2 regions of the Micromonospora sp. M42 genome follow, and region 1 is predicted to be linked to the other one. Evidence: riboswitches for the same ligand, from Rfam matches in the RefSeq annotation. Region 1 holds a riboswitch; the other holds the start of a gene.
What was found. Region 1 has a riboswitch for cobalamin ahead of MCBG_RS11105 (ABC transporter substrate-binding protein). Riboswitches for the same ligand answer to the same signal wherever they lie in the genome.
Positions count from the first base shown of each region.

Region 1 (8,235 bases):
GCCGAGGTCTCGCGTGGCACCCAGTCCACCGGGGGCCTGGCACTGGGCACCATCCTGGTGGGCATCGTCCTCGGTGGAGCGACCGCGCTCGCTGCCGCCTTCGCCGCCGGGCGTCTGGGCTCCCTGTCCGCACGGGCCAGCACCGCGGTGGTCGCCGCCGTCGGTTTCGTCGCCACCGCCCTCGTGCCGTTCCTCAAGTACCCCGCCACACCACCGGCGGTCGGCTCCGGTGACACGATCAACGAGCGGACCGCGCTGTACTTCGGGTTCTGGGCACTGAGCCTGGCCGCCGCGATCGGCGCCGTGGTCCTGGCCCGGCGTCTGCTGCCCCAGCTGGGCGCATACTCGGCGGTGCTGGCCGGTGCCGGTGCCTATCTCGTGGTCGTCGTGGTCGCCGGGGCTCTGCTGCCGACGGTCAACGAGGTCGGCGGTTTCCCGGCCGACACACTCTGGTACTTCCGCATCTCGTCGATCACGACCCTGGCCGCGACTTGGGCGGTCCTGGGTGCAGTGCTGACCGGTCTGGTCGGACGCGACGCGGACCGTGCCGCCGAGCGGCTGCGCCGCCAGGAGCTGGCGGCCACGCTCTGAACCTTCCCGGCTGAACCTCGCGTCAGGGTGCGGGCAACGCCCGCACCCACGCCAGGGCGGCGTCCACGTCACGGACCAGCGGCACTCCGGCCGGCGGCCCGGCGCGGCGCACGATCACGACCGGCATCGCCCGCTCGGCGGCGACCTCCAGCTTCGCGACCGTGTGGTCACCGCCGGAGTCCTTGGTAACTAGAACGTCCGTGCCCGCCATCACCTCCCGCTCGTGCGCGAGGGTGTAGGGACCGCGGCTGCGCAGCAGCTTCCACGACACCGGCAGAACGATGTCGGGCTCGTCCACCACGCGAACCAGGCACGCATGCCGGCGCAACGGTTCGACGAAGTGCGCCAGCGACTGCCGTCCGACGGTGAGGAACGGCCGGTCGCCCAGACCGGCCGCCACCCGGGCAGCTTCACTGTGGTCACCGGCCCAGTACCAGGCCGACGCCTCGGGGCGAGCGGCCCAGCCGGGCCGTTCCAAACGGAGCAGGGGAACCCCGGCGGCCGGGCACGCCGCCGCCGCGTTGGCGCTGATCTTCTCCGCGAACGGGTGCGTCGCGTCGACCACGGCACGCACCCGGGTCTCCGCCAGGTACGCGGCCAGTCCTGCGATCCCGCCGAAGCCACCGACGCGGACCTGCCCCACCGGCAGCCGGGGACGCGCGACCCGCCCCGCCAGTGAGGTCACGACCACGGCACCGTCGTCGACGAGCGAGGCCGCCAGCGCGCGGGCCTCGCCCGTCCCACCGAGCACGAGAATCCTCACGCGTAGGGTCCGATCACCGGCGCCGCGGGAGCGCCCCGCTCGGCTAGGTTCAGCAGCGCGTCGACCTCCAGGTGTTTCTCCGCCAGGTCGGCGAGCAGATCCAGCCGGGCCTGCCGGGCCGGCTCTGCGCCCGCCGCCAGCGCCTGCACCCACTGAGCATGGCCGATCTCCGCCCCACCCGCACACGCCATCGAATTGTTCGCCATGTTCCGTGCCTTGAACGGAGCGACCCGAACACCGCGCCGTGCGAAGGCCCGGCACAACGCGGTCGTCACCCGGCTCTTGCCCGCGTCCGACGTCGTGCCCGCCACCATGAGCCGCCCGGTTCGGCGAGCCTGTCCTTCCACCGCCCCAGTATCGCCTGCTGTCCATCCGCCGGACCGCCGGGCTCGGCGTGGGCGAGGTCCAGCCCGGGCTGGTGTCCGACGCTGCCCACCACTTCGGCCATCAGCAACGTGACCTCATGGACGAGTTCGTCCATGCTCTGCCCTGTCTGTGACTGGACCAGGGCCAAGGGCGAGTTCGGCGAGCAGCATGAAACCCGGGTGCGCACGGTCTCGTCGCCGATGGCGCCCAGCAGTTCCTCGGCGCCGGCGAAGTCACCGCGGTGTCTGGCCGCAATGACTCCCGCCGCCTGCTGCGCCGCGAGGAACGCCGGCCCAGCGCCGGCCTCGGTCATCGTGCCAGGATAATCGGGTTGCCGGCGCGGGGCGCGTCGAACCGCCGGGTCACGTCCGACCAGTGAACCGGTGGCCGCGTCGAGCGCCGCGTGCAGCAAACGGTTTCGCGCCGTCGAGGAAACACCTGTGCACGAATACGCCCAGACGCGCGGCCATCTGCTCGGCGAGCTGGTGGATCGTGTCGTGGCCAGCGTGGTGGGTGACCGACCGGGCACCGGCAGCACGTGCCGGGTCATGACGGCGGCCGGAACTCAATGACGGTCCGCCCGTCGTGAACCCGCACGTCTGCGTCGACGCCGTACACGTCGGCGAGCAGCGCCGGGGTGAGCACCCGTGCGGGTGGTCCCGCGGCGACGACCCGGCCGTGGTGCAGTACGACGACGGTGTCGCAGAACATGACGGCCAGGTTGAGGTCGTGCAGCGCGGCGAGGGCGGTGACCTGCGATCGGCGGACCAGGTGCAGCAGCTGAAGCTGGTGGCCGATGTCGAGGTGGTTGGTGGGTTCGTCGAGCAGCAGCAGTTCCGGCTCCTGGGCCAGCGCGCGGGCGAGCTGGACGCGCTGGCGTTCCCCACCGGACAGGGTCTGCCACTTACGGTCGGCGAACCCGGCCAGGTCGACCCGGCCCAGTGCCTCGACCGCGGCGGCATGGTCGCAGCCGGTGTCGGACCAGCGGGTCCGGCGGTGCGGGATGCGGCCGAGCAGGACCACGTCGCGGACGGTCAGGTCGAGGTCGGTCTCGGCGTGCTGGGCCAGCAACGCGATGCGCCGGGCCAGGGCAAGGCGCCGCAGCCGAGTCACGTCGTCGCCTGCGAGTGTGATGTTGCCGGTATCCGGGCGCACCAGGGCGGCGACGGCCCGCAGCAGGGTGGTCTTGCCGGAGCCGTTCGGGCCGAGCAGCCCGACCAGGCTGCCCGCCGGGACGGTGCCGGTGACGTGGTCGAGGATGCGGGCGGCGGGCACCGCCCACGAGACGTCGGAGATCTGAAGCATCAGCCGCGTACCTCCCGGCGGCGCAGGATCAGGAAGAACGCCGGCACCCCGACCAGTGCCGTCAGCACCCCGACCGGCAGCTCACGCGGTTCGAAGACGGTGCGGGCGGCGGTGTCGACCCAGGTCAGGAAGATGGCGCCGGCGAGCACGGCGACCGGTAGCAGCCGCCGGTGGTCCGGTCCGGTGATCAGGCGGGCGGCGTGTGGGAGGATCAGCCCGACGAACCCGATCGCGCCGCTGACCGCGACCAGCACGGCGGTCAGCAGGGCGGTGCCGACCAGCAGCAGCCACCGCAGCCGGTTCACCTCGACGCCGAGGCTCGCGGCGGCCTCCTCACCGAAGGCGAAGGCGTTGAGGGTACGGGCGTGCCAGCCGACCACCGCCAGCACCACGACCAGCACCGGTACCGCCCAGCCCAGGGCCGTCCAGTCGGCGCGGGCCATCGACCCGGACAGCCAGAACGTGATGCTCTGCGTGGCGTGCGGGTCGGCCACCCAGATGATCACGAAAGAGGTCAGTGCCGCGCACAGTTGTCCCACCGCGACCCCGGTCAGCACCACGCGCGTCGGCGACAATGCCCCGAACCTCCCGGCCAGGCCCACGACCAGCAGGAACGCGACAAGGGCACCGAGGAAGGCGCCGCCGGTCAGCGCGGCTACGCCACTACCGATGCCGGCCACGACCACCAGGACCGCGCCCAGCGACGCCCCTGAGGAGACCCCGAGCAGGTACGGGTCCGCCAGGGGATTGCGGGTGACGGTCTGCATGACCGCACCGGCCGCGGCCAGGCCCGCCCCCACCGTGGCGGCGCCGAGAACCCGGGGCAAACGTAGGTCCCAGACGATGTGGTCGCGCAGCAGCGGCACGTCCGAGTTCGCGAGTCCCAGGTGGCCGGCGACGACCGTCCACACCGTCCCGACAGTCAGGTCGGCCGGGCCGATGGTGACCGCGACGGCCACCGACAGCACCAGACCGGCGACCAGAGCCAGCACGAGCGCGGCCAGGCCGACCGCCCGCACCGGGCGGTGGGTGCGCACCGGGGCGGGCCGGGTGGTGACGGCGGTCAGCTCGGGGCCCCGGACGGCAGCGCGGCGATGCCCTGGGCGAGGGCTTCGACGCCGAGGACGTTGCGGACACCGGCCGTGGTTGACGAGAACGGGATCACCACGTACCACTGCTGTTTGACCGCGGGCAGGTCCTTGAGGGTGCGGTGCCCGGCGAGGAAGGTCTTCTTCTGCGCGGCGGGATCCCAGCTCGCGTCGACGAGCACGATGACCTCGGGGTTGCGGTCGGTGACGGTCTCCCAGCTTGTGTCGCCCCAGCTGCCGGTGAGGTCGGCGAAGGCGTTGGTGACCCCGGCCGCCGACATGATCATGTTGGGGGCGCCGCAGCAGGCGCCGACGCTCGGGGCGTCGCTGCCGCCGTCCCACCACATGACCTTCACGTTGCGGGCGGTGCCTGCGGCCGTGGCGATGCGGCCCTCGTGGTCGGCGATCAGCTTCTCGCCGCGGTCGCTCACCCCGAAGATCACCGCGAGCTCGCGGATCTCGGTGAACACGTCGCCGATGGCGAGCTTCGCCTGCCGGGTCTGCGCCGGGCACCCGGCAGGGGAGATGTAGGTGCCGACGCCGAGTTTCTGCCAGTCGGCGCGGTCACCGACCCCCTCGTCACCGAACGCGCTGTTGTACGACGCGTACACGAAATCGGGTTCAGCCTCGAGCAGCTTCTCCTTGGTCGGGTACTCCTTGGCCAGCACCGGGATCTTCGCGTAGGCGTCCGCGTAGGCGGGCAGGATCGCGTCGTCGAGGTAGGCCGTGCCGATCATCCGATCTTGCAGGCCCAGGGCCAGCATGATCTCCGTGGCGGCCTGGTTCATGGTGACGACCCGCATCGGTGGCGCCGCGATGGTCACCGGGGTGCCGCAGTTGGTCACCGCGACCGGTCCAGCGGACACCGCCGGTGGTGCGGCAGCAGGCTTGGCATCGGCGCCGCAGCCGGTGAGCAGCACAGTGGACAGCAACAACGGCGCGGCAACGCGCCAGGGCATGGGGAACCGCACAGCGGGACCGCCTTCCAACACCTCGTGGACGGGGACGAACGTGCCGTGGCCGGTCTCCTGGCTGACGGGACAAGCAACCGCCGGCCGGCCTTCCCAGGCATCTCTGCCCAGTGACCTCGCGAAACGACGAGGGCCGACGGTCTCCCGATCACAGTGGCGAGGGCCGCGCCGGCATCACACCGGCTTCCCGAACACCACGGCGTCCCCACCATAACGGCCCGCGCTCGCCGCGGATCCGGTCCGGGCACCCGCTGTGGGAAATCCGACGCGCCGGACCGGCCTCGGCGTGGCTGTCGGCCCGCAACCCATCCGGCTCCTTTCTCGTGCGCGGTGGCTGGGCGAGGGCACGTGATCGACAGTGAGCGCCGTGGCTGAGGCTGAGCAGCAATACGTGAGCGCAGGTGCGAGGCCACGTCCGCCGGCGACCGGCTCCTCGGTCGTGGGCATGAGGCCGGCGATGCAGACGTCGAAGAGCTCGACGAGCGAGCACGGTACTTCGCGATCTGGATCGCCATCCGACCTGCGTTGCCGACGGCGCCGAGGACAAGGACGCGCTGGCCCGCGGTGAAGTTGATGCGGCGCGTCAGCGCGATCCAGGATGACATCGCCCGGGTTCATGGCGGTGGCGATCCGCACCGGGTCCACGCCGTCGGGTAGAACCACGCTGCGCGAGGGTCGATCAGGGTGCGTTCGGCGAAGGTTCCAAGGGGCGTATCGTGCAGGACCACGCAGCGGACGTTGCCCTTCTCGCCGCGTACCACGCCGTCCACGCCGGGGACGAGCGGGAAGATGTTGTTGCTGGTCCCCGGCGATCGGCATCTGGGCGGCGACCAGTGCGCTGGGCTTCGCCGCCGGGCCGCCGATCGGCGGACTCGTCCTGGCTCACCTGCCCTGGGGTGCGATCTTCCTGGTGAACGTCCCGATCGTGGTGATCTGCCTGCTCGCCGGCCGGATACTGGTCCCGGAATCGCGGGACCCGACCGGTGGGCGTCTCGACCTGGGCGGGGCGACGCTGTCCACCGCCGGCCTGACCGCGATCGTCTCCCCGGGTTCCGCCCACGTCCCCGCCGGTCAGGTGGCCAGGCGCAGGTGACGCCGCTGCCGCAGCCGCACCGCGACAGCCCGCCACGACCAGCAACGTGAGCGCGGCAGCGAAGGCCAGCCCGTCGGTCAGGCCTGCCTCCAGCTCGCGCAACGTGGTGGAGCGGTAGGTGGACGGCGAGCGACGCCGGTCCCGATCCGGGCCGGCGTCGCTCGCCGTCGGGCTCAGAGTGTGGTTTCGCTGGTGAGGCCGAAGTAGTCGTGCCATTTGGTGCTGGGGGCGAATGTGGTGCCGGTGGAGAGTGCGACGTAGATGTCGTTGGTGGTGCCTTTGGTGAAGACGATGAGGTCGTCTTTGCCGTCGCCGTTGGCGTCGGCGAGGTAGGGGAACTCGCCGGTTAGGCAGAAGAAGTCGTGCCACTTGATCGTGGTTCCGGCGAAGGTGGTGCCGGTGGAGGTGGCGGCGTAGACGTCGGCGTCGGTGTTGCAGGTGAAGGTGACGATGTCGTCGCGGCCGTCGCCGTTGATGTCGCCCACCCGGGGCTGCTCGGCGCCGACGGCGAACAGGTCGTGCCATTTCTGCGGTGCCCCGAAGCCGTTGCCGGTGGACAGGGCGACGATGACGTCGGCAGCGGTGGCGGGGCCTTGGGTGAAGGTGATGAGGTCGTCGCGGCCGTCGCCGTTGACGTCGCCGAGGGCGGGGAACTCCCCGGCGATGGAGAAGTAGTCGTGCCATTTCACGGCGGTGCCGGTGAAGGAGGTGCCGGTGGACAGGGCGACGTAGACGTCGGCGTCGGTGTCGTGGGTGAAGGTGATGAGGTCGTCGCGGCCGTCGCCGTTGACGTCGCCGACGGCGGGGACTTCGGTGCCGGGGGCGAACCAGTCGTGCCATTTCGCGGATGCGGCGAAGGATGTGCCGGTGGACAGGGCGACGTGGACGTCGGCGGTGGTGCCGTGGGTGAACACGATGGCGTCGTCGCGTCCGTCGCCGTTGACGTCTCCGGTCAGGGGGGTCTCTCCGGACAGGGCGAACCAGTCGTGCCACTTCACCGACGTGCCCGCGAACGACGAACCCGTCGACGTGGCCACATACGCGTCGGCCAGCGCACCGTGGGTGAACGCGACCACGTCATCCCGGCCGTCACCGGTGAAATCCGTCGGCGAACCACCGAAATAGCGGGCGGTCGGGCCCCCGCCACCCTGGTTCACCAGCGAGAGGTAGTAGTTCCAGTTCCAGTTCGGTCCCGGGTCGGTGTGGTCGTTGCCCGGGATCTCGTTGTGCCCCTTGATGCCGGTGCGGTTCTTCGGGATGCCGTACTTGTCGCACAGGTAACGGGTAAGCGCGGCCGAGGAACGGTACATCGCGTCGGTGAACCAGGCCGGGTTGTCGACGTACCCCTCGTGCTCGATGCCGACGCCGTACGCGTTGCCCGACCGGGCGTGGTAAGCGGTGTCGCCCTCGCGGACCATCTGAGTGATCTCGCCGGTGCTGGACTTCACCACGTAGTGGGCGCTGACCCCGGCCGACGGGTTCTGGAACCAGCTGATCGTACCGGCGTACGACCCCTGGGTGACATGGAGAATCACAGTGGTGATCCGGCGGGGCCGCCCCACGCCGTAGTTCGCTCCGTTGGCAGCCACCCACCGCGCCGGCGGGTACTCGGGCACGGCGGCGGCGAGCGTACGGGACGCGGTGCCGGCGGGCGCCACGGCGGCGTAGCGACCCCGCTCTGGCTCGACCCGGTGCGCCCGGACCGGCACCGCGCCCGGGATGCCCTGCTGCACCAGCTCGTAGATCCCGTCCGCGTACAGGCGTGCGGTGGCGTCGTCGGCCGCGTCGCCGTACCGCGCCACCACCGGGTACCAGGCGGTCACCCGGTCCCGATCCCGCGCGGTCAGCCCCTCGGCGTCGGCCAGCTCGCGCAGCACGGCCGCACCGCCGCGGATGTTCGCCGGCGTGGCGGTCTTCAGGCGCGCGACCGGCTCGCCGGTCAACTTCGCTGCCCGTTCCAGGCTGTGCTGGGCGGGGTTGCTGACCAGGTGCATCACCCCGTAGCCGTTCGCCTGGCTCGGCTTGCCGCCGTGCGCGTCGAGGCGGGACTCGCCGTAG
Region 1 is NZ_KK037233.1:2,450,847-2,459,081, forward strand. Features, by position in the region: gene MCBG_RS11075 (CbtA family protein) at 1-591, shown strand, start outside; gene MCBG_RS11080 (cobalt-precorrin-6A reductase) at 614-1,342, opposite strand; partial or broken gene MCBG_RS33915 (cobyric acid synthase CobQ) at 1,474-1,668, opposite strand; gene MCBG_RS33920 (hypothetical protein) at 1,626-2,033, opposite strand; gene MCBG_RS11095 (ABC transporter ATP-binding protein) at 2,267-3,025, opposite strand; gene MCBG_RS11100 (FecCD family ABC transporter permease) at 3,025-4,044, opposite strand; gene MCBG_RS11105 (ABC transporter substrate-binding protein) at 4,089-5,072, opposite strand; cobalamin riboswitch at 5,114-5,298, opposite strand; partial or broken gene MCBG_RS31690 (MFS transporter) at 5,887-6,126, shown strand; gene MCBG_RS11115 (N-acetylmuramoyl-L-alanine amidase) at 6,351-8,235, opposite strand, start outside.

Region 2 (8,235 bases), 2.0 Mb from region 1:
TCGACCCCGGCCGGCGCCGCTGTGGCGGGCCGCGCTGGTCCGGCTCTCCGCGACCCGGCTCATCCACCGGACAGCCTTCTTCCACATGGTCTCCGACGGCTGGTCGTGCCGCGTCGTGGTTTGAGGACCTGTGCCACGCGTACGCGGCCCGGCTCGGCGCGGCCGACCCGCAGCCGCCGCTGGGCGTGGACCCGGCCGCGCTCGCCGCGCTCCAGGAGGCGGACAGTCCGGCAACGGCGTCGACGCCGCCGCCCGGGCCGCGTACTGGCGGGACCGGCTGCGGCCGGTGGAGCCGTACCAGCTCTTCCCGGCGTCGCCGCCGGCGCCGGACGTCGCGCTCAGCGCCGAGGTGGCCACCCGCTTCGCGTTCCCGCCCGAGATCACCGCGCGCTGCGCCCGGCCGCACGGCGGGCCCGCACCAGCCCGTACGTGCTGCTGCTCGCCGCGTACCTGGTGCTGCTGTCGCGGCGGGCCGGCCGGTCCCGGGTGGTGCTGGGCACCACCACGCTGGGCCGGGAGAGCCCGCTGTCCCGGCAGCTCGTCGGGCAGTTCACCAACAACGTCTACCTGCCGGTCGACGTTGCGCCGGACGCGCCGATGAGCGCTGTGGTCGGCGCCGCGCACGCCTCGCTGGCCGGGGCCGTCGCGCACGCCACCGCGTACCACCGGCTGGCCCGGGCGGTCCGTCCCGGCTTCGCGGCGATCCGCCCCTGGCCGGACAACCACCTGTTCGACGCCTGGTTCCAGTCCGCCGCGTCGGCGTCGCCGGTGCTGCACTGCCCGGATCTGCGGGTGGAGCCGGTCGACATCACCGCCCGGGCCGCGCCCGGCACCCCGCCGCCGGTGGTCGCCGCCGACGTGCCGCCCGAGTGTCTGCCCGTCTGGGTCAAGCGGGGTTCACCGATCGTCGTGGTGGACGACGACCGGGCCGGCGGCGTGGTGATCCGCAACCGGGGTGTCTTCGGCGACGACCTGGTACGCGGGCTGATCGACGACTACGTCGCGGTGGTCTCGGCGCTCGTCACCGACCCCGGCACCACACCGGAACGGGTACGCCTTCCTGACGGTGCGTGCTTCCTCGACCACGCGATCGGGTAGGAGTTCCGACGGACCGATCCCAGAGAGGTACGACGACCATGACGGACACCTCGACGAACCAGCACACGACGGAGCAGCCCGCGCCGCCGGTGCCCCGCTCGGCCGTACGGGCCCGCTGGTCGGTGGCGCTGCTCTTCGTCATCATGGGCCTGGCCATCGGCGGGTGGTCGGCCCGCGTGCCGGAGGTGCGGGACGCGGTAGGGGTCGGCAACACCGGCTGGGGCCTGGCGAACATCGCCACGAACGCGGGGGAGCTGGTCTCCCTGGTCGTGGTGGCGGTGCTGATCAGCCGGATCAACACCCGCCGGCTGGCGCTGGCCGGGGCCGCGCTGATCCTGCTCAACGCGCCGCTGCTGGCCGCGTCCACCACTGTGGTGGCGCTGGTCGGCGGCCTCGCGGTCTGGGGCTTCGCGGCGAACCTGCTGGCCACGCCGATGAACGCCCAGTCGGTCGAGGTGCAGAAGCGGTACGGGCGGCCCATCCTGTCCACGTTCCACGCGGGCTTCAGCATCGGCATGCTGGTCGGCGGCCTCTGCGGCACCGGGGCCGCGGCGATCGGGATGTCGCCGTCGGCGCAGATGGCCGTCACCAGTGTCCTGCTGGGCGCGCTGCTGATCGGCACGCACCGCTGGCTGCCCGACACGCCCCGCCAGGAGACCAAGGACGGCGAGGCGCGGCGCCGGCTGCGTGACCGGTTCACCCCGCAACTGCTGCTGCTCGCGGTGATCGCCTTCCTCGCCTCGTTCATCGAGATGGCCGGCGCCCAGTGGAGCGCGCTGTACGCGACCGAGGTGGCCGGCGCCACGGCGGTGCTCGCCGCGGCCACGTACACCTGTCTCTCGCTGGCCGCGACCGTCGCCCGGCTGTTCGGCGACCGGCTGGCCGGCCGGGTCGGGCGGATCCGCTTCGTCCGGCTGTCCGCGCTGGTCGCGACGGCCGGCGTGGCGCTGCCGGTGGCGTACCCCCATCCGGCGGCGGTGATGGCCGGGTTCGGACTGCTCGGGTTCGGCCTGGCGTGCGTGACCCCGACGGTGCTCGGCTTCGCCGGTGAGCAGCCGGGCCTCACGTCCGGCGAGGGCGTCTCCGTGGTGGCGATGGGCCAGTGGCCGGGCGCGCTGCTCGCGGCGCCGGTGATCGGCCTGCTCGCCGGCGCGCTGGACCTGCGTACCGCGTTCGTGGTGGTGGCCGTGCTGGCGCTCGCCGTGGTGGCGTTGATCGGGCGGGTGCGGGCGGCGGCGCTGCCCGGCGAGAGCCCGGCCCCGCCCCGGCCGTGACGGCCGGGGCGGGGGCGGCGGTCAGAAGTCGTCGTCGAACGTGACGCTGCCGGTCACCCCGACCTGGTACGCCGACACCCGCCGCTCGAAGAAGTTGGACAGCTCCTGCACGTCCTGCAACTCCATGAACGCGAACGGGTTGGCGCTGCCGTACATCGGGGCGATGCCGAGCACCGCCAGGCGCCGGTCGGCCACGTGCTGGAGGTACTCGCGCATGTCGGCCAGCGACATCCCCGGCACGCCCTGGCCCAGCAGGTCCGCGGCGAAGCTCACCTCGCACTCCACCGCCTCGGCCAGCATCTCCTTCACCTGCTTCTCCATCTCGGCGTCGAACAGGTCCGGTTCCTCGGCGCGTACGGTCTCCACCACGTCGAACGCGAACGCCATGTGCATGGACTCGTCCCGGAACACCCAGTTGGTGCCGGAGGCCAGCCCGTTGAGCAGGCCCCGGGACCGCAGGAAGTAGACGTAGGCGAACGCGCCGTAGAAGAACAGGCCCTCGATGCACGCGGCGAAGCAGATCAGGTTGAGCAGGAACGCCCGCCGGTCGTCGCGGGTCCGCAGCTCGCGCAGCTCGAAGATCGAGTCGATCCACCGGAAGCAGAACTCGGCCTTGCGGGCGATCGACGGGATGTTCTCCACCGCGGCGAACGCGGCGAACCGTTCCTTCTCGTCCGGCACGTACGTGTCGAGCAGGTTCAGGTAGAACTGGACGTGCACCGCCTCCTCGAACAGCTGCCGGGACAGGTAGAGCCGGCCCTCGGGCGAGTTGACGTGCTGGTAGAGGTTGAGCACCAGGTTGTTGGCGACGATCGTGTCGCCGGTGGCGAAGAACGCCACCAGCCGCGACACCAGGTGCCGTTCGGCGGGGGACAGCTTCGCCAGGTCGGCGAGGTCCGAGTGCAGGTCCACCTCCTCGACCGTCCAGGTGTTCCTGATCGCGTCCTTGAACCGGTCGAAGAAGCGCGGGTAGCGCATCGGCCGCAGGGTCAGGTCCATGCCGGGGTCGAGCAGCATGTGCCGGGTCGGTGCGGTGGTGGTCACTGGCATGCCTCGCAGCTCTCGGGGTTCTCCAGGGAACAGGCCAGCGCCTCGTCGTCGCTCACGGCGGAGACCACGCCGGGCACCGGGGCGGGCACCGGGGCGACGGTGGCCTGCTGGATGCGGGTGGCGGGACGGGAACGCAGGTAGTAGGTGGTCTTCAGCCCGGCCTTCCAGGCGTACAGGTACATCGAGGACAGCTTGCCGATGGTCGGCGCGCTCAGGAACAGGTTGAGCGACTGGGACTGGTCGACGAACGGCGCCCGCGCGGCGGCCAGGTCGATCAGCGCCCGCTGCGGCAGCTCCCAGGCGGTGCGGAACAGCTCCCGCACCGGCGCGGGCAGCTCGGTGATGTCCTGCACCGAGCCCTCGGCCCGCTTGATCCGGTCGCGGACCTGCGGCGTCCACAGTCCGCGGGCCTTCAGCTCCCGCACCAGGTACGTGTTGACCTGGAGGAACTCCCCGGACATCGTCTCGCGCTTGAACAGGTTGGACACCTGCGGCTCCACGCACTCGTAGCAGCCGGCGATGGAGGCGATGGTGGCGGTCGGTGCGATCGCCACCAGCAGCGAGTTGCGCAGCCCGCCTGCGGCGATCCGCTCGCGCAGCGCCGCCCACCGTCCGGCCTGCGCCGGCTCCGCGCCCCACAGGTCCGGGTGCAGGTCACCCTTCGCGGCCCGGGTCTGCGGGTACGCCGGATGCGGCCCGAACTGCTCGGCCAGCCCGGCGGAGGTCTCCAGCGCGGTCAGCAGGATCTCCTCCTGCACCCGGGTGGACAGCTCCTTCGCCTCGGGGGAGTCGAACGGCAGGCGCAGCGTGAAGAACGCGTCCTGCAACCCCATCAGGCCGAGCCCGACCGGCCGCCAGCGCGGGTTCGACGCCGCCGCCTGCTCGGCCGGGTAGTAGTTGATGTCGATCACCCGGTCGAGGAACACCACAGCGGTGCGGACCGTGGCGCGCAGCCGCTCCCAGTCCACCCCGTCGGCGGTGACGTGGGCGCCGAGGTTCACCGAGCCGAGGTTGCACACCGCCGTCTCGGCGTCGTCGTTCACCTCCAGGATCTCGGTGCACAGGTTGGACAGGTGGATCACGTTGCCCGGCTCACCGGTCTGGTTGGACAGCCGGTTCGCGGCGTCCTTGAACGTCATCCAGCCGTTGCCGGTCTGCGCGAGCGTGCGCATCATCCGCCCGTACAGGTCCCGGGCCCGTACCGTGCGGACCGCGTTCTTCTCCGCCGCCCGGTACGCGGCGTCGAACGCCTCCCCGTACAGGTCGGGCAGCTCCGGGGCGTCCGACGGATCGACGAGCGACCACTCGCCGTCGGCCTCGACCCGGCGCATGAACTCGTCCGGGATCCAGTTGGCCAGGTTGAGGTTGTGCGTACGCCGGGACTCCTCGCCGGTGTTGTCCCGCAGCTCCAGGAACTCCTCCACGTCCGGGTGCCACGGCTCCAGGTAGACGCAGGCCGCGCCCTTGCGCCGGCCGCCCTGGTTGACCGCGGCCACCCCGGCGTCGAGCGTCTTGAGGAACGGCACGATGCCGTTGGACCGGCCGTTCGTGCCCCGGATCAGCGCGCCCCGGCCGCGCACCCGCGACCAGGCGATGCCGATACCGCCGGAGAACTTCGACAGCTTCGCCACCTGGTGGTAGCGCTCGTAGATCGAGTCCAGCTCGTCGCGCGGCGAGTCGACCAGGAAGCACGACGACATCTGGGTGTGCCGGGTGCCGGAGTTGAACAGCGTGGGGGAGCTGGGCAGATAGGCCAGGCTGGACATCAGCCGGTAGAAGCCGACCGCCTCGCCCGGGGTGCGGGACAGCCCGCAGGCCACCCGCAGCAGCCAGTACTGCGGCGTCTCCACCACCAGCCGCGACTGCGGGTGCCGCAGCAGGTAGCGGTCGGCCACGGTACGCAGTCCGAAGTACTCGAACCGCCTGTCGCCGTCCGGGTCCACGGCGTCGTCGAGCTTGCGGGCGTGCCGGGCGACGAACGCGGCCGTCTCGTCGCCGATCAGCCCCAGCCCGTGCGCGTACGCGATCGACTGGCTGAAGCTCGCCACGCCCTGACCGCGGACCTCCTTGTCCACGTACGCGGCCAGCAGCCTTGCCGCCAGCTTCGAGTACTGCGGCTCCTCGCCGATCAGCTCCGCCGCGGTCTGGATCGACAGCCGGTCCAGCTCGGCGGTGGTCGCCCCGTCGTAGAGCCCGCTGATCGTCTTGGTGGCCACCCGCAGCGGGTCCACCTCGTCCAGGTCGGCGACCCAGCGTTCGACCGCCCGGACGATCTTGCCGACGTCCACCGGCTCGGTGTCGCCGTCCCGTTTGCGTACCCGCATCGCCGGCCGGCGGGCCTCGGACCCGCCGCCGGTGGCCGGCGGGCTTTCCTGCACGACAGTCATGACCTCTCCTCGCTGTCACCGTCTGGAGACGGCGGGAGACGCCAACGGGCACGGCGCGGCCGGCCCGGCTGCTGGCGTCGGTCGTCCCGCGCGACCTCCGGCCGCCGTACGCGGAGGCGCACGGCGCGCTGGCAGGTCTTCGGACTCGCGGGCCCGACCGGGGTCGCCGGTCGCCTACCGGCCGTCGCTTCCCAGGCCGGTGGCCCAGTGCTGTTGACGGCTGTCGTTCCCACTCACCGCTGCGGGGCAGTCCCGGATTTCCACCGGGTTCCCTCTTGCCTCGGCCCCGCCCCGGAGGGCTCGGCCGAACCAGCTGCGGCACCACCATATATGGCGGTGGGGGCGGTTGGGCAACACCAGATGTCGTGTCGGGCGTGTCGCATGGATCTCACTGTCCACAGTGCCTACCCCCGATGCCGGCGCTCGCCGCCGGGCGCGATACTCGGCGTATGGGGAATACCGGACGCCGCTGGGCGTGGGTGGCGGTCCTGCTCGTCGGCGTCGGGCTTCACCTGCTGGTGCTGGAGACACTGTCCGGCACCGGCACCGTCACGTTCGTACCGGCGCTGATCGTGCTCGGCGCGTGCGTCGCGCCCGCCACGTTCCTGGCCTTCGCCCAGGGGCGGCCGGCCCGCCGCCCGGTCCCCGGCTCCGTCGTCGGCGTCGCCGCGCTTCTCGGCGGCGTGGTCGGCGTGGTCGCCGCCGGCTGGCTGGAGTACGGCACGCTGCACCGCCTCGGCGTCCTGCCGATGGCGCTCGTCGGCCTGGCCGAGGAGACCGCGAAGCTGATCGTGCCGGCCGGCATCCTGCTGCTGTGGCGGCGGCACCGGTCACCGGCGCAGGGCCTGGTGATCGGCGTGGCCTCCGGCGCCGGGTTCGCCGCGCTGGAGACCATGGGGTACGCGTTCGCCGCGTTCGTCGGGTCGGAGGGCAACCTCGGCGCCGTCGAGCGGACGCTGCTGGTTCGCGGTCTCACCGCGCCCGCCGCGCACCTGGCCTGGACCGGGCTGACCGCCGCCGCGTTGTTCACGTTCGCCGCCGCGCCCGGCGGCCGGAGACTGGCGGCGTTCCTGCTCACCTTCGCCGCCGCCGTCACGCTGCACACCTGCTGGGACACGTTCGGCACGCAGCCCGCGTACGTGTTCATCGGCGGTGTGTCGCTGGGCTGGGTGCTGCTGCGCCTGCACCTGGACCGCGAGCGGCCCGCCGCCCCGCCCCGGGCGCCGGAGCGTGATCCTCACCAGCTCGCCGAGGTGGCGGGGTCGGAGCCCTCCTGATGCCGCCATCTCGGCGAGCTGGAGTCGAGCAAGCGTCAGCCGGCGGCCAGCCGGACACCGAGCGCGACGAAGGCGACAGCGCAGAGCCGGTCGACCCGCCGCGACCAGCGGCTGTCGCCCCAGCGGCGGGCGAACCGCCCGGCGCCCACGCCGAGAGCCAGGTCCACGGTGAGCTGCACCGCGACGAACAGCGCGCCGAGCAGCACCAGCTGTGCCGCCACCGGGCCCGCGTCGGGCCGGACGAACTGCGGCAGGAACGCCACGCTGAACAGGATCATCTTCGGGTTGAGCAGGTTCGTGAGCAGCCCGCGCCGGAACGCCCGCCCGGCGCCGCCGCCGTCCGCCCCGTCCGCCGCGACGCCGGGCCGGCCCGTGCCGCGCAGCGCCCGCAGGCCCAGCACGATCAGGTACGCCGCACCGGCCCACCGGATCGCGGTGAACAGCACCGGGGACGCGGCGATCACGGTGGCGAGTCCGGCCACCACGGCGGCGACGTGCACCGCCTCCCCGGCCGCGACCCCGAGCGCCGCCACCGCCCCGGCCCGCGCGCCGTACCGGGTGGCGTTGGCGAGCACGAACATCATGTCCGGCCCGGGGGTGAGCATGAGCACCACGATCGCGGCCAGGTATCCCGCGAGCGTGGCCGCCGACAGTCCGAGCACGCCTCAGCCCTCCTCGGCGCCGTCGAGCAGCGCCCGGCGCAGCGCCAGCCGGTGTTCGCGCCGGATCTGCGCCTCCCGGTAGCACCGCCGGTCACCGTCGGTGCCGGGCAGCAGCGGCGGCACCGGCCGGGGCTGGCCCTCGTCGTCCACGGCCACCATCACCAGGTGCGCGGTCGCCACGTCCACCGGCGGCACCGCGCGGTCCCAGCGGTCCGCGCTGACCTTCACGGCCACCTCCATCGAGCTGCGGCCGGCCCAGGTGATCCGGGCGTCCACGTGCACCACGTCACCGACGCGGACAGCGCGCAGGAAGGCCGTCTCGTCGATGGCGGCGGTGACGGCCGGTCCGTCGGAGTGGCGGGCGGCGACCACCCCGGCGACCGAGTCGATCAGGTTGAGGATCCGGCCGCCGTGCACCGTGCCCATCAGGTTGGTGTGGTGCTGGTCCATGATCTGCGACAGGGTCAGGTGCGACGCCGACGGTGGT
Region 2 is NZ_KK037233.1:493,144-501,378, forward strand. Features, by position in the region: gene MCBG_RS01820 (condensation domain-containing protein) at 106-1,098, shown strand; gene MCBG_RS01825 (MFS transporter) at 1,137-2,372, shown strand; gene MCBG_RS01830 (ribonucleotide-diphosphate reductase subunit beta) at 2,394-3,422, opposite strand; gene MCBG_RS01835 (ribonucleoside-diphosphate reductase subunit alpha) at 3,413-5,809, opposite strand; cobalamin riboswitch at 5,922-6,138, opposite strand; gene MCBG_RS01840 (PrsW family glutamic-type intramembrane protease) at 6,259-7,086, shown strand; gene MCBG_RS01845 (LysE family translocator) at 7,122-7,748, opposite strand; gene MCBG_RS01850 (acyl-CoA thioesterase) at 7,752-8,235, opposite strand, start outside.
Region 2: it holds a riboswitch for cobalamin, as region 1 does, so the genes downstream of both, MCBG_RS01835 (ribonucleoside-diphosphate reductase subunit alpha) here and MCBG_RS11105 (ABC transporter substrate-binding protein) in region 1, are expected to answer to the same signal.